4 regions of the Rahnella selenatireducens genome follow, and region 2 is predicted to be linked to each of the others. Evidence: predicted binding sites of a transcription regulator. Region 2 holds the regulator's gene; each other region holds the start of a gene.
The links. Region 2 encodes CRP, which controls carbon source genes, mostly activating them, when cyclic AMP is high. Its sites were predicted from a motif close to ATGTGANNNNNNTCACAT; they were not measured.
Positions count from the first base shown of each region.

Region 1: aaeR (HTH-type transcriptional activator AaeR) is a predicted target of CRP. The motif match lies at 1,548-1,565, and genes of this name have one in related genera.
Region 3: ACLBVC_RS20785 (PTS sugar transporter subunit IIC) is a predicted target of CRP. The motif match lies at 1,999-2,016, and genes of this name have one in related genera.
Region 4: rbsD (D-ribose pyranase) is a predicted target of CRP. The motif match lies at 1,821-1,838, and genes of this name have one in related genera.

Region 1 covers NZ_JBKEZJ010000011.1:67,662-70,817, forward strand. Annotated here, with positions in the region: gene aaeR (HTH-type transcriptional activator AaeR) at 592-1,530, opposite strand; gene aaeX (p-hydroxybenzoic acid efflux pump operon protein AaeX) at 1,818-2,021, shown strand; gene aaeA (p-hydroxybenzoic acid efflux pump subunit AaeA) at 2,029-2,964, shown strand; gene aaeB (p-hydroxybenzoic acid efflux pump subunit AaeB) at 2,975-3,156, shown strand, end outside.
Region 2 covers NZ_JBKEZJ010000006.1:327,353-330,508, reverse strand. Annotated here, with positions in the region: gene ACLBVC_RS12900 (LysR substrate-binding domain-containing protein) at 1-742, shown strand, start outside; gene ACLBVC_RS12895 (OsmC family protein) at 744-1,151, opposite strand; gene crp (cAMP-activated global transcriptional regulator CRP) at 1,514-2,146, shown strand; gene ACLBVC_RS12885 (YccS/YhfK family putative transporter) at 2,208-3,156, shown strand, end outside.
Region 3 covers NZ_JBKEZJ010000015.1:55,656-58,811, reverse strand. Annotated here, with positions in the region: gene ACLBVC_RS20790 (uracil-xanthine permease family protein) at 1-308, opposite strand, end outside; gene ACLBVC_RS20785 (PTS sugar transporter subunit IIC) at 574-1,899, opposite strand; gene recG (ATP-dependent DNA helicase RecG) at 2,146-3,156, opposite strand, start outside.
Region 4 covers NZ_JBKEZJ010000029.1:5,415-8,570, reverse strand. Annotated here, with positions in the region: gene kup (low affinity potassium transporter Kup) at 1-1,703, shown strand, start outside; gene rbsD (D-ribose pyranase) at 1,920-2,339, shown strand; gene rbsA (ribose ABC transporter ATP-binding protein RbsA) at 2,347-3,156, shown strand, end outside.

The sequences.
Region 1 (3,156 bases), on a different contig from region 2:
ATTACTACTTAGAACTATTTGTTTATCGTAAAGAGGATGGAGTGTATAAATTATATTATTACACTGTTGATACAAAGAATAAATTGATGTTAGATCCAGTTACGCATGCTTTGAAGATCCCTAATTAAATATATTATATCTTAATGCAGGTGGGGCAATATGGATTTTAATTATGACAGTTGTGAATTTAAAATACGTTCACATTTTTAATTTCAAGAATGGATATTCTCAGTCATGGCGTTGCTTTGTATTCTTGTACTTGTAAGGGGTGCTTGGTTTTTTTTTGTTATTGATATTACTCTTTGGTTGAAGGTAAAAGGTATTTATTTTCAACGCAATAAAGCTAAAGTCTGTCATTATCAAAGCGTATGTTAAATATACAGTATGCGCTTGATTTTAATTGACGAAATTTAGTTCCCTAACTGGGTGTGCTATTTGGGGTGAGACCATATTTAGTTTGTTGGCGTTCCATTGAGATTTTGATAAACAGGTGAAGTCCGGAATGGACTTAATATGTTTAGAAAGTTATGGCGATTTAGTGGTCCGAATATCCCATCTGTCATTCGGACCACTCAGAGGCAGGAACTTAGCTCAATTCCATTGCGTCACTTTCTTGCCCTGCCTGTATCCCTGATACACCTTACTGACCCGTTTGAAATAGTCGGTCAGGTAATCCAGACACACCTGTACTTTCAACGGGAGTTTGTCTTTTTCGGTATACAGCGCGTACACCGGGCGTGGATCGGACTGGTAGCTTCTGAAAAGAATCTCCACGTCACCGGCGTTAATTTCTTCAATCACCCACATCAGCGGGACGTATGCAATGCCGACACCGGCTTTCAGCCAGCGGATCATGGTCTGTGAATCGTTGGTGACAAAGCGCCCTTGCGGCGTGATGCGCGTGGAAATACCTTCCGGTGCGATCAGTTCAAATTCGCTGTCCGGGCGGACGCTGTATTCCAGCCACGAAAAATTCACCATATCGGCAGGTTTTTCCGGCGTGCCGTGCTGCGCCAGATAACTGCGCGCCGCGCACACCACCATTGGCATGGAACCTAACCGCGTGGAGAACAAGCTGGAATCCTGTAACGCGCCCACGCGGATCACCACGTCCAGACCGTCGGCAATCAGATCCGGCGCAGGAATGCCGGTCACCAGATTGACCGTCAGGCCGGGGTATTCAGTCAGCATTTCGGCGGTCATGGCAGCAAGAACATTTTGTGCCATTGTCGATGAGCTGCCGATGCGTAAAGTGCCGGTTGGCGTGTTGTTGAAGGCATATAATTGTTCATGCACTTCACGCACGTCATGCAGCATTTTACGGCATCCCTGATAGTAAATCTTCCCGGCTTCTGTCAGGCCGATACTGCGGGTACTACGGTTTAATAGTTTGATTTGTAAATCATTTTCTAGTTTTGAAATGGTCTGGCTGATGGCTGAAACGCTCATGTCGAGGCGTCGTGCGGCCGCGGTAAAAGAACCGCTTTCCACGACCTGAGCGAATATCGACATGCGTTTTAATCGGTCCATTGTTAACTCTGGCTTAAAAGTGATTTAGATCACAGAACGTTGATTACTTGATAATAAGCACGCTAATATACTCGTCCGGGCGATAAAACTCAGGTTTCTGATTTCCTGAATCAATGCTTACCTTCGCACACTTCCCTGGCAACCCCACAGTTTCATTGAGCACTTCCCAGTGAATTATTTATCTCCGGGGACGCGTGGCATTGCCTAAAATAATGAATAATGCGTGCGCGGGACGAGCAAGTCTGCCCCGCCGTCATTGCTGCTGGTAATAATGTAAGGAATTTTTGATGAGTTTGCTTCCGGTAATGGTGATTTTCGGATTGTCGTTTCCACCGGTATTTTTTGAAATACTGCTGGCGCTGGTGGTGTTTTTCCTGCTCCGGCGGGTATTACAACCGACGGGTATTTATGACTTTGTCTGGCATCCGGCTTTGTTTAACACAGCATTATATTGCTGTCTTTTTTACCTGATTTCCCGCTTGTTCGTCTGAGGCCGTTGTGAAAAACTTCTCTATAAAAATAATACGTTATGCAATTACGCTGATTCTTGTCGTTCTGGCTGTCATCGCAATCTTCAGAGCCTGGGCGTTCTATACGGAATCACCGTGGACCCGTGATGCCAAATTTACCGCTGACGTTGTGTCGATTGCGCCAGATGTGACCGGTTTAATCACCGACGTGCCAGTGATTGATAACCAGTTGGTGACCAAAGGTCAGGTGCTGTTCAAAATCGACCAGCCGCGTTATCAGCAGGCGCTTGATGAAGCCAGCGCTGACGTCGCTTATTATCAGGCGCTGGCCTCCGAGAAAAAACGCGAAGCCGGACGCCGTGTGAAACTGGGCGTACAGGCAATGTCGCAGGAAGAAATCGATCAGGCGAACAACGTACTGCAAACCGCGCAGCATCAGCTGGCGAAATCGCAGGCTGCGCGTGATCTGGCGGTACTGGATTTGGAGCGTACCGTGGTTGTCGCTCCGGCAGATGGCTGGGTGACTAACCTCACGGTGCATCCGGGCAACTATATCAATCGCGGTTCTACCGCCGTTGCGCTGGTGAAGAAAAACTCCTTCTACATTCTGGCATATCTTGAAGAAACCAAACTGTCCGGCCTGAAAAAAGGCGACCGCGCGGAAATTACCCCGCTGGGCAGTAACCGCATTATGCACGGCACGGTAGACAGCGTCGCAGCAGCGGTCACCAACAGCTCTTCTTCGGCGGCCACCAACGGTCTGGCGACCATCGATAGCAACCTGGAATGGGTGCGTCTGGCGCAGCGCGTGCCGGTTAAAATCGTGCTCGACGATAAAGACCAGCAGCATCCGTACCCGGCGGGGACGACGGCAACCGTCGTTATCACCGGCAGTCATGATCGTAAACAAGATGAAGGAACACCGTTCCTTCGCCTCCTGCATCGCCTGAGAGAGTTTGGCTAAGGCCGGAAAGATGAATAGCGTACTTATTCCGCGCGTACGGTTTGCGTTTAAGCTGACATTTGCCATTCTTGGCGCTCTCGTGCTTGGTTTCTATCTGCAACTCGAAACGCCACGGTGGTCGGCCATGACGGCGGCCATTGTGACTTCCGGGCCCGCGCTCGTGGCCGGTGGTGAGCCGTTTGCCGGTGCTAT
Region 2 (3,156 bases):
GGGCATGGCGCTGACGGAAACCGGCCGCGCCTTTGCGCAGCGCATGCAGTTTATTCTCGAAGAACTTGAACGCGCGGCGGATGAGATCCAGCAGATTAATCAGTATTCGCAGGGTTCGGTGGCTATCGGGTTTTCATCACTGCTGGCGCTGACAGTGTTTCCGGCTCTCAATGAAGCGTTCAAAACGCAGTTTCCCCAGTCCAAACTGCTGATTAAAGAAGGCCAGCTTTCGACGCTGTTACCGGCGCTGCGTGAAGGGAAACTCGATTTTGCCGTCGGAACCGCCGGGCCGGGTTTTCCGCTGGAAGATTTGGTGCGTGAGCCGCTGTTTAGCGCGCCGTTTGGCGTGATTGCGCGGCAAGGGCATCCGCTGGCAGGTGCCACCACGCTCGAAGAATTGCAGGGCGCGCGCTGGGTGTTGCCGGAAACGGATATGGGTTATTACCAGCAGATTCAGCTTTCAATGAACGGCTTTAGCGCGCCAGCAGGTGAAACGCCGGTAAGAACGGATTCGGTGGTGTGCGGGCTGAATATGGTATTGCAGTCGGATTATCTGACGATTGTGGCGAAGGCGATGCGCGCGCCGTTCGGCTTGCAGGACAGGCTTTGCCTGCTCAATATCGATACGCTGCCAGAGGCGGAATATTGCGTGCTTTATTCGCAGAAATCGCCGCTGACTTTTGCCGCGCGGCGATTTCTGGATTTACTGCGAAGTCAGTGCCAGTCGTATCGCTGGTGGTGACTTATTCGGCGTTCACTACTTCAAAACTGTGGGTGATCGTCGCGGCTTTGCCCAGCATCAGGGAAACAGAGCAATATTTTTCCGCAGAAAGGCTGACCGCGCGTTCCACAATTTTATCCGTCAGGTCTTTACCGGTGACGATAAAATGCAGGTTGATGTGCGTGAACAGACGCGGCGCTTCTTCACGGCGCTGAGACGTCAGTTTCACTTCGCAGTCACGCACGTCGTTGCGGCCTTTTTGCAAAATAGACACCACATCAATCGCGCTGCAACCACCCGCTGACATCAGCAACATTTCCATCGGGCTTGGGGCTTTGTCGCCCGCATTACCATCCATTGTGATCTGATGGCCCGACGCTGACTCACCTAAAAACGTCAGCCCTTCTACCCATTTTACGCGTGCGTGCATGTGCTCTTCTCCCGGTGGATAAATTCGTCAAATTTTCCCCTCAGACTACCCTTTCACCCAAAAACTGGCAACGTAACCCGATCGCCATCATGCTGAAGCGAGACAACAGAAGACAGCATTGCAAACCTGTGTTACAAACAAAGCCGAAACATACTTTCCAGTAAATTGCGGTGACGGTTTTTGCGGTTTAAGAACAGAACCCACGGTGTTAACAGCAATAATCAGGCTGTTTCACTCCGACATCCGCTTGCAGCATTTCTGGGGAGTTATATGCTGAAAGGGCGCTTTTTAAAGTAAGTGCCGTACAGGGAACTCTGAGCCCTGTGATTTTGGGCAGCGATAACAACAGAGGATAATAGCAAATGGTTCTCGGCAAGCCACAAACAGACCCGACTCTCGAATGGTTCCTGTCTCACTGTCATATACATAAGTATCCTTCTAAAAGTACGCTGATTCACCAGGGTGAAAAAGCCGAAACGCTGTACTACATCGTGAAAGGGTCGGTTGCCGTCCTGATTAAAGATGAAGAAGGCAAAGAAATGATACTGTCATACCTTAACCAAGGTGACTTCATCGGCGAGCTGGGACTCTTCGAAGAAGGGCAGGAACGCAGTGCTTGGGTTCGTGCTAAAACTGCCTGCGAAGTGGCTGAAATTTCTTATAAAAAATTCCGCCAGCTGATTCAGGTAAACCCGGATATTCTGATGCGTCTTTCCGCGCAGATGGCAAACCGTCTGCAAGTGACGTCAGAGAAAGTCGGCAACCTTGCCTTCCTCGACGTAACAGGCCGTATCGCGCAAACTTTGCTTAATCTGGCCAAACAGCCTGATGCAATGACCCATCCGGACGGGATGCAAATCAAGATCACCCGTCAGGAAATCGGCCAAATCGTCGGTTGTTCACGTGAAACAGTCGGACGTATTCTCAAAATGCTGGAAGATCAGAGCCTGATCTCCGCACACGGTAAAACGATTGTCGTTTACGGTACACGTTAATCCCTCAGAAATTGGCGCGACAGTTGACTGTCGCGCCTTTTTTATGGGCTAAGCTTTACCCATGACGCTATGGCGAAGACTGTTCTATCATCCCGAAGTTAACTACGCGCTGCGCCAGACGCTGGTGTTGTGCCTGCCTGTCGGTATTTGCTGGCTGTTTGGCAATCTGCAAATGGGTCTGCTGTTCTCGCTGTGCCCGGCCTGTTGCAACGTCGCCGGTCTCGATACCCCGCACAAACGCTTTTTTAAACGCCTGATCGTCGGCGGTTCGCTGTTTGCCGTCAGCAGTATCCTTTTGCAGGTGATGCTCGAAAACTGGCACATTCCCCTGCCGCTCATCATGTTAACGCTGGCTTTACTGCTCGGCGTCACCGGCGAAATCAGCCCGCTGCACGCACGCCTGTTGCCGGGCGCGCTGGTGGCCACCATCTTCACACTGAGTATGGTCGGCGTGAGGCCGATGTGGCAGGCACCGGCGCTGTTTGCTGCCGGAACCGCCTGGTACGGGCTGTTTAACTGGGCATGGTTCCGTATTTCCGAAGAACAACCTATGCGCGAAACGCTCAGCCAGCTGTATTTGCAGCTGGCGGATTATTTCGAGGCCAAATACAGCCTGCTGACGCAACATATCGACCCCGAAACAGCCCTTCCCCCGTTGCTCAAGCGCCAGCAGCAGGTCATCGATCTGATTGCGTTGCTCTATCAGCAGCTGCATATGTTGCCGCATCATGAACACCACAATAACCACAAGCGGCTGTTCCAGCGTTTTCAGGTTGCACTCGATTTGCAGGAACACATCACGGTCAGCCTGCATCAGCCGGAAGAAGTGCAGAAACTGGTGGAAGAAAGCCACGCAGAAGCGGTGATCCGCCGGAATGCGCAGGTAATTTCCGCTCGTCTGCGCGTGATTGCGGACGATATTCTTTATCACCGATTCTCCGAGCGTTTCACCATGGCGAATGAACTGGCGGCGCTGGAAAAAATTGCGGCGCAGAACCCGCAGAATCCGG
Region 3 (3,156 bases), on a different contig from region 2:
CCCTGAATTGAAAGCAGGCCGGAACCGACGGGACCCCAGGTTTTAATTTGCAGAATGGAAGCCAGACCAGAAGCAAACAACGACATGCTGATGATGTGCTGAGTGTCCTGCGCAGGTAAACCCAGCGCCTGACAAATCAGTAATGCGGGGGTGATTACCGCGACAAACATCGCCAGTAAATGCTGACAGGCGGCAAAGAGAGTCTGAGGAATTGGCGGACGGTCTTCAAGCCGGTAAATCAGTTCACTTTTTGGCTGGCGGGAAAGGTCGGGTTGCTGCGAGTCTTGTTCTGTGGTTTGCGAACTCATGTTATGGCATTCCAATAAGCGGCAAAGCGGGCATTTTTATTGAAATACGCCATAAAAGCAAACGTTTGCTAACGACAATTTTAACTGTGAAATCTTGGTTAAAGGATCTTTTATGAACTGTATGTCCGGCTGAGGTTTTTTCTGAGGAAGTCTTGTTCAGTTTCTAACGCAAAATCGGGTAAATGCGTCGGGTAACTGAAAATAAACAGACGCCGGGATAAAGGTCTCGTCGCCTGTTTCAGGCTTTCTGTTTTTCACTTATCGCTTACTGAGTGGCCTCTGCTTTTTCCGTAAATACGGCTTCAGCTTCCGCTGCCTTTTCCTGCGTCAGCAACTGCTTTTCGTAAACCTTGAAGAACGGATAGTAAATCACCATCGAAAGCAGCATCAGCACGATCACCATAATCGAGACTTTGAAATCCCAGCCCATCGCCCATGCAGCACCAATCGGTGCCGGAGATGTCCAGGGAACCAGTGAAATCATGTGCGGAAGAAGATTAGTGGAGACAGCGCAGTAGGCGATCACGGCGTTAACCATCGGTGCGAGAAGGAACGGAATGAAAAAGACCGGGTTCATGACGATCGGCGTACCAAAGATCACCGGCTCATTGATGTTAAAACAACTCGGTACCAGGCTGAGTTTTCCCATGGTGCGCAGATGCGCCGATTTACTGCGGCAAAACAGCAAGACCAGCCCGATGGTAGCGCCGGAGCCGCCGATCACGATCAGGAAGTTCCAGAATGCTTCGGTCATGATATGCGTCATCGGCAAACCGGCGGCGAGATCGGTCTGGTTCAGCCCCAGATTAGTCAGCCAGAAAGCCTGCAACATTCCCGAAACGATTGCCGAGCCATGAATACCGGCGAACCACAGCAGATGGCAAATCAGCACCGCCAGAAGTACGGCTGGCAGGGAGTCAGCAGCCGAAATCAACGGCTCGAACAGCGCCATGATTGCCTGGGGCAACAGCATGTTGAAGCCCGACTGCACCAGTAAACTCAGCGGGAACAGTGTAATCACAACGGCAATAATCGGGATCAGCAGATCGAATGAATGCTTAATGTTGGAAGGAACCTGCTCGGGAAGCCGTATTCCAATATTATATTTCTTCAGCAGCCGGGTCAGCTCTGTTACATAAATCGCCACCAGAATTGCGGTGAAAATCCCTACGCCGCCCAGTGCGGCTGTAGACATTTTTTCATCAATCTGAGGCGCAGCAACCAGCAGAAAAGACATCAACGACAGCATCGCGGTCATAAACGGGTCAAGCTTGTAGCTTCGCGCCAGATTATAGGCAATGGCCGCAGCGATGTAGATCGACATAATCCCCATCGTCATATTGAACGGTGTCAGAATCTGTACTTCATATTTTGCCGACAGTTCCAACCAGCTTCGGGCAAATCCCCAAGAGGATTCAGGAGAGAAAGGTGGATGTACAAAAACCAGCAAGAAGGACCCCACAATCATAAACGGCATTGCTGAAATAAACCCGTCACGCACCGCCATGACATGGCGCTGAGAAGATAACCGGGCCGCAAACGGGCTGATTTTCTGTTCTATAAAATCAAAAAGAGATTGGCTGATACTCATGATGATATTGGCCTTATGGTGAGGGGAACTGACAGGCTTGCCTTAATTATCATCAGTGTAGTGGCGGGGTGTGAAACCGGTTACCGACTTTGCCCCAGTCTGTGAAGGTCATCAAATAACCTGAGGGCTTAATGGTTTTGAGGCAGAAATGAGCAAAAGTCGGGTTGATACATTGAAGCCAAAACATCATTTTCAATAATGTTTTGGCGTTTCAGAGAGAAAAACGAAAGTCGAAAAGTATAAGAATTATGCGTTGGTATAACGCACTCTTTCCGGCAGCCAGCGCTCAATCAGCGCTTTGGCATGATCGGGGAATTGATGCTGAAGATACCGAGCAATACGCTGTACGTCGGGGATCATGGCCTGATCGCGCAGCAAGTCAGCCACTTTAAATTCAGCGCTACCTGTCTGGCGTGTGCCCAGTAATTCACCTGGCCCGCGGATTTCTAAATCCTGCTGAGCAATGACAAAACCATCGTTGCTGTCGCGTAAAACCTGCAAGCGCTTCTGCGCTGTCTTGCTCAGCGGTGTTTTGTACAACAACACGCAGTGAGAAGCGACAGCACCACGTCCGACGCGGCCACGCAGCTGATGTAACTGTGCCAGCCCAAGGCGTTCCGGGTTTTCGATGATCATCAGGCTTGCGTTAGGCACGTCGACGCCCACTTCGATGACAGTTGTCGCCACCAGAAGCTGCACTTCGCCCTGCTTGAATGCTTGCATAACTGATTGTTTTTCATGCGCTTTCATCCGGCCATGAACCAGCCCGATATTCAGCGCAGGCAGCGCTTCTTTCAGCCCTTCCCATGTAGCTTCCGCCGCCTGAGCTTCCAGCATTTCGGATTCTTCAATCAGCGTACAAACCCAGTAAGCCTGGCGGTTTTCCTGCTCGCAGGCGCTTTTCACGCGGCTGATGATATCGCTGCGCCGAGTATCAGGGATCGCAACGGTCGTTACCGGCGTTCTGCCAGGCGGAAGTTCATCGATTACTGATGTATCCAGATCGGCGTAAGCGGTCATCGCAAGCGTTCGCGGGATTGGCGTTGCGGTCATGATAAGCTGATGCGGATGGAAGCCCTGTTGCAGACCTTTCTCCCATAATGCCAGCCGCTGATGAACGCCAAAGCGGTGTTGTTCATCAATGATCACCAGCGATAATGAAGAGAACAGAACCTGTTCCTGAAATATCGCGTGAGTTCCCACGACCATCGAAACCTGACCGCTGGCAATCGCATCCTGCTGCGCCTGTCTGGCTTT
Region 4 (3,156 bases), on a different contig from region 2:
TTTTCTGGATGTTAATCCTCATTGTTTCGCTCAAATACCTCACTTACGTGATGCGGGCAGACAACGCAGGTGAAGGCGGTATTCTTACGCTGATGTCTCTGGCTGGCAGAAATACGTCGGCACGTACCACAGCCGTTCTGGTGATCCTCGGTCTGATTGGTGGCAGCTTCTTCTACGGCGAAGTGGTTATCACGCCGGCTATCTCAGTGCTTTCCGCGATGGAAGGTCTGGAAATTGCCGCGCCTGCCCTTGATCCTTATATCGTCCCTCTTTCAATTACTGTCCTGACGTTGCTCTTCATTATTCAAAAGCACGGTACCGGCATTGTGGGCAAACTCTTTGCGCCGGTAATGTTGCTGTGGTTCCTTTCGCTGGCGGTTCTTGGTGTGAATAGCATCATGCAGAACCCTGAAGTGCTGCGCGCTATGAACCCGATGTGGGCGGTTAATTTCTTTATTGAGCATAAATCCTTCTCCTTCCTGGCGCTCGGCGCGGTCGTTCTGTCGATTACAGGGGTAGAAGCGTTGTATGCCGATATGGGGCACTTCGGGAAATTCCCAATCCGTCTGGCCTGGTTTACCGTTGTATTACCTTCTCTGGTGCTGAATTACTTCGGTCAGGGAGCGTTGCTGCTGAAAAACCCGGAGTCGATCAAAAACCCGTTCTTCCTGCTGGCACCTGACTGGGCGCTGATTCCGTTACTGATTCTGGCGACGCTGGCAACCATCATCGCGTCTCAGGCCGTTATCTCCGGTGTGTTCTCCCTGACCCGCCAGGCTGTGCGTTTGGGCTATTTACCGCCGATGCGCATTATCCACACCTCAGAAATGGAAGCGGGTCAGATCTACATCCCTGCGATTAACTGGCTGCTGTATTTCGCGGTAGTTATCGTGATTGCCAGCTTCGAGCATTCGAGTAATCTGGCGGCGGCTTATGGTATTGCCGTCACCGGCACCATGGTGCTGACCAGCATTCTTTCCTGCACGGTGGCGCTTAAAAACTGGCACTGGAAACCGTTCCTGGTCGGTCTTTTACTGATTGCTCTGCTGTTCATGGATATACCGCTGTTCGCTGCGAACGCCACTAAACTGTTCTCCGGTGGCTGGCTGCCACTGACGCTGGGTCTGTGCATGTTCATCGTCATGACGACCTGGAAAAGCGAGCGCTTCCGTCTCATGCGCCGCATGAACGAGCACGGGAATTCTCTCGAAGCGATGATTGCTTCACTGGAAAAATCACCGCCGGTTCGTGTTCCGGGGACTGCGGTTTATATGTCGCGCGCCATCAACGTGATCCCGTTTGCGCTGCTGCATAACCTCAAACACAACAAAGTGTTGCACGAGCGTGTTGTCCTGCTGACATTGCGAACAGAAGATGCGCCTTATGTGCATAACGTACGGCGTGTCACCATTGAGCAGCTTTCGCCGACATTCTGGCGCGTGGTCGCGAGTTACGGATTTAAAGAAACGCCGAATGTGGAAGAAGTCTTCCACCGCTGTGGTCTGGAGGGACTGCCGTGCCGGATGATGGAAACGTCGTTCTTTATGTCGCACGAATCGCTGATCCTTACCAAGCGTCCGTGGTATCTGTATTTCCGCGGCAAACTGTTTATGGCGCTCAGCCGAAACGCCCTGCGCGCGCCGGACCAGTTTGAGATCCCCCCGAACCGTGTGATCGAACTCGGTACGCAGGTGGAAATCTGATTTCCCATTCTGTTGTGAACAGGGCACCTTCGGGTGCCCTGTTTTATTTCTGCCTTCTCCCTCTAATTAAACGCTAACTCAAATTGCTCTGCGTTTTCTGAATTGTTCAGCGAAACGTTTCGACGCTGATCACAATTCCATCACATCTTCATTGCCAAGTTCTGCGAGTCTCATAAACTCATCGGTGAGCGAAACGTTTCGCTGTAGGAGTTAACAATGAAGAAGTCACCGCTATTAAATGCCGAAATCTCGAATGTTATTGCCCGGTTAGGTCATACCGATCAGCTGGTTATTGGCGATGCCGGTCTTCCGGTGCCAGCAGCTTGCCAACGCATCGATCTGGCGCTAACCCAGGGAGTCCCCACCTTTTTACAAGTCTTTGAGGTAGTGACACACGAGATGCAGGTTGAGCGGGCTATCCTCGCCGAGGAAATCCTCACTAAAAATCCTCAACTCCATGAAGCGTTGCTCGCCCAATTGACACAACTCGAACAACACCAGGGAAACACCATTGCTTTGGATTACGTCAGTCATGAGGCATTCAAAGCGCAAAGCGAAAAAAGTCGGGCTGTGATCCGCAGCGGGGAATGTTCGCCTTACGCGAACGTTATTCTGTGTGCCGGCGTAACCTTCTGAGGCCTTTATGCAACCTTTGCTGAAACTGACAGGGATTGATAAAGCCTTTCCCGGCGTCAAAGCACTTTCCGGCGCGGCGCTCAGCGTTTATCCGGGGCGTGTGATGGCGCTGGTGGGAGAAAACGGCGCGGGTAAGTCCACCATGATGAAAGTGCTGACCGGCATCTACCAGAAAGATGCCGGCTCAGTACAGTTTCTTGGAAAGGAAACTACCTTCAATGGCCCGAAAGCTTCTCAGGAAGCTGGGATTGGCATCATCCATCAGGAACTAAACCTGATCCCACAGCTGACTATTGCTGAAAACATCTTTCTTGGCCGTGAGTTCGTCAACGGCTTTGGCCGCATCAACTGGAAGAAGATGTACGCCGAAGCCGATAAACTTCTGGCGCGTCTGAATCTGCGTTACAAAAGCGACCGGCTCGTCGGTGAATTATCGATTGGCGACCAGCAGATGGTTGAGATCGCCAAAGTGCTGAGCTTTGAATCCAAAGTCATCATTATGGATGAGCCGACGGATGCGCTCACCGATACCGAAACGGCTTCTTTATTTAACGTTATTCGCGAACTGAAGGCCGCCGGATGTGGGGTGGTGTATATCTCCCACCGCCTGAAAGAGATTTTTGAGATTTGCGATGACGTGACCGTATTCCGTGACGGTCAGTTTATTGCCGAACGCCCGGTCAGCGAACTGCAAGAAGATACGTTGATCGAAATGATGGTGGGCCGTCGTCTCGAAGAGCAGTACCCACGCATAAACCACGAACGCGGCGCGCTGCGTTTGCAGGTTCGTGATTTGTGCGGCCCGGGCGTAGATAAC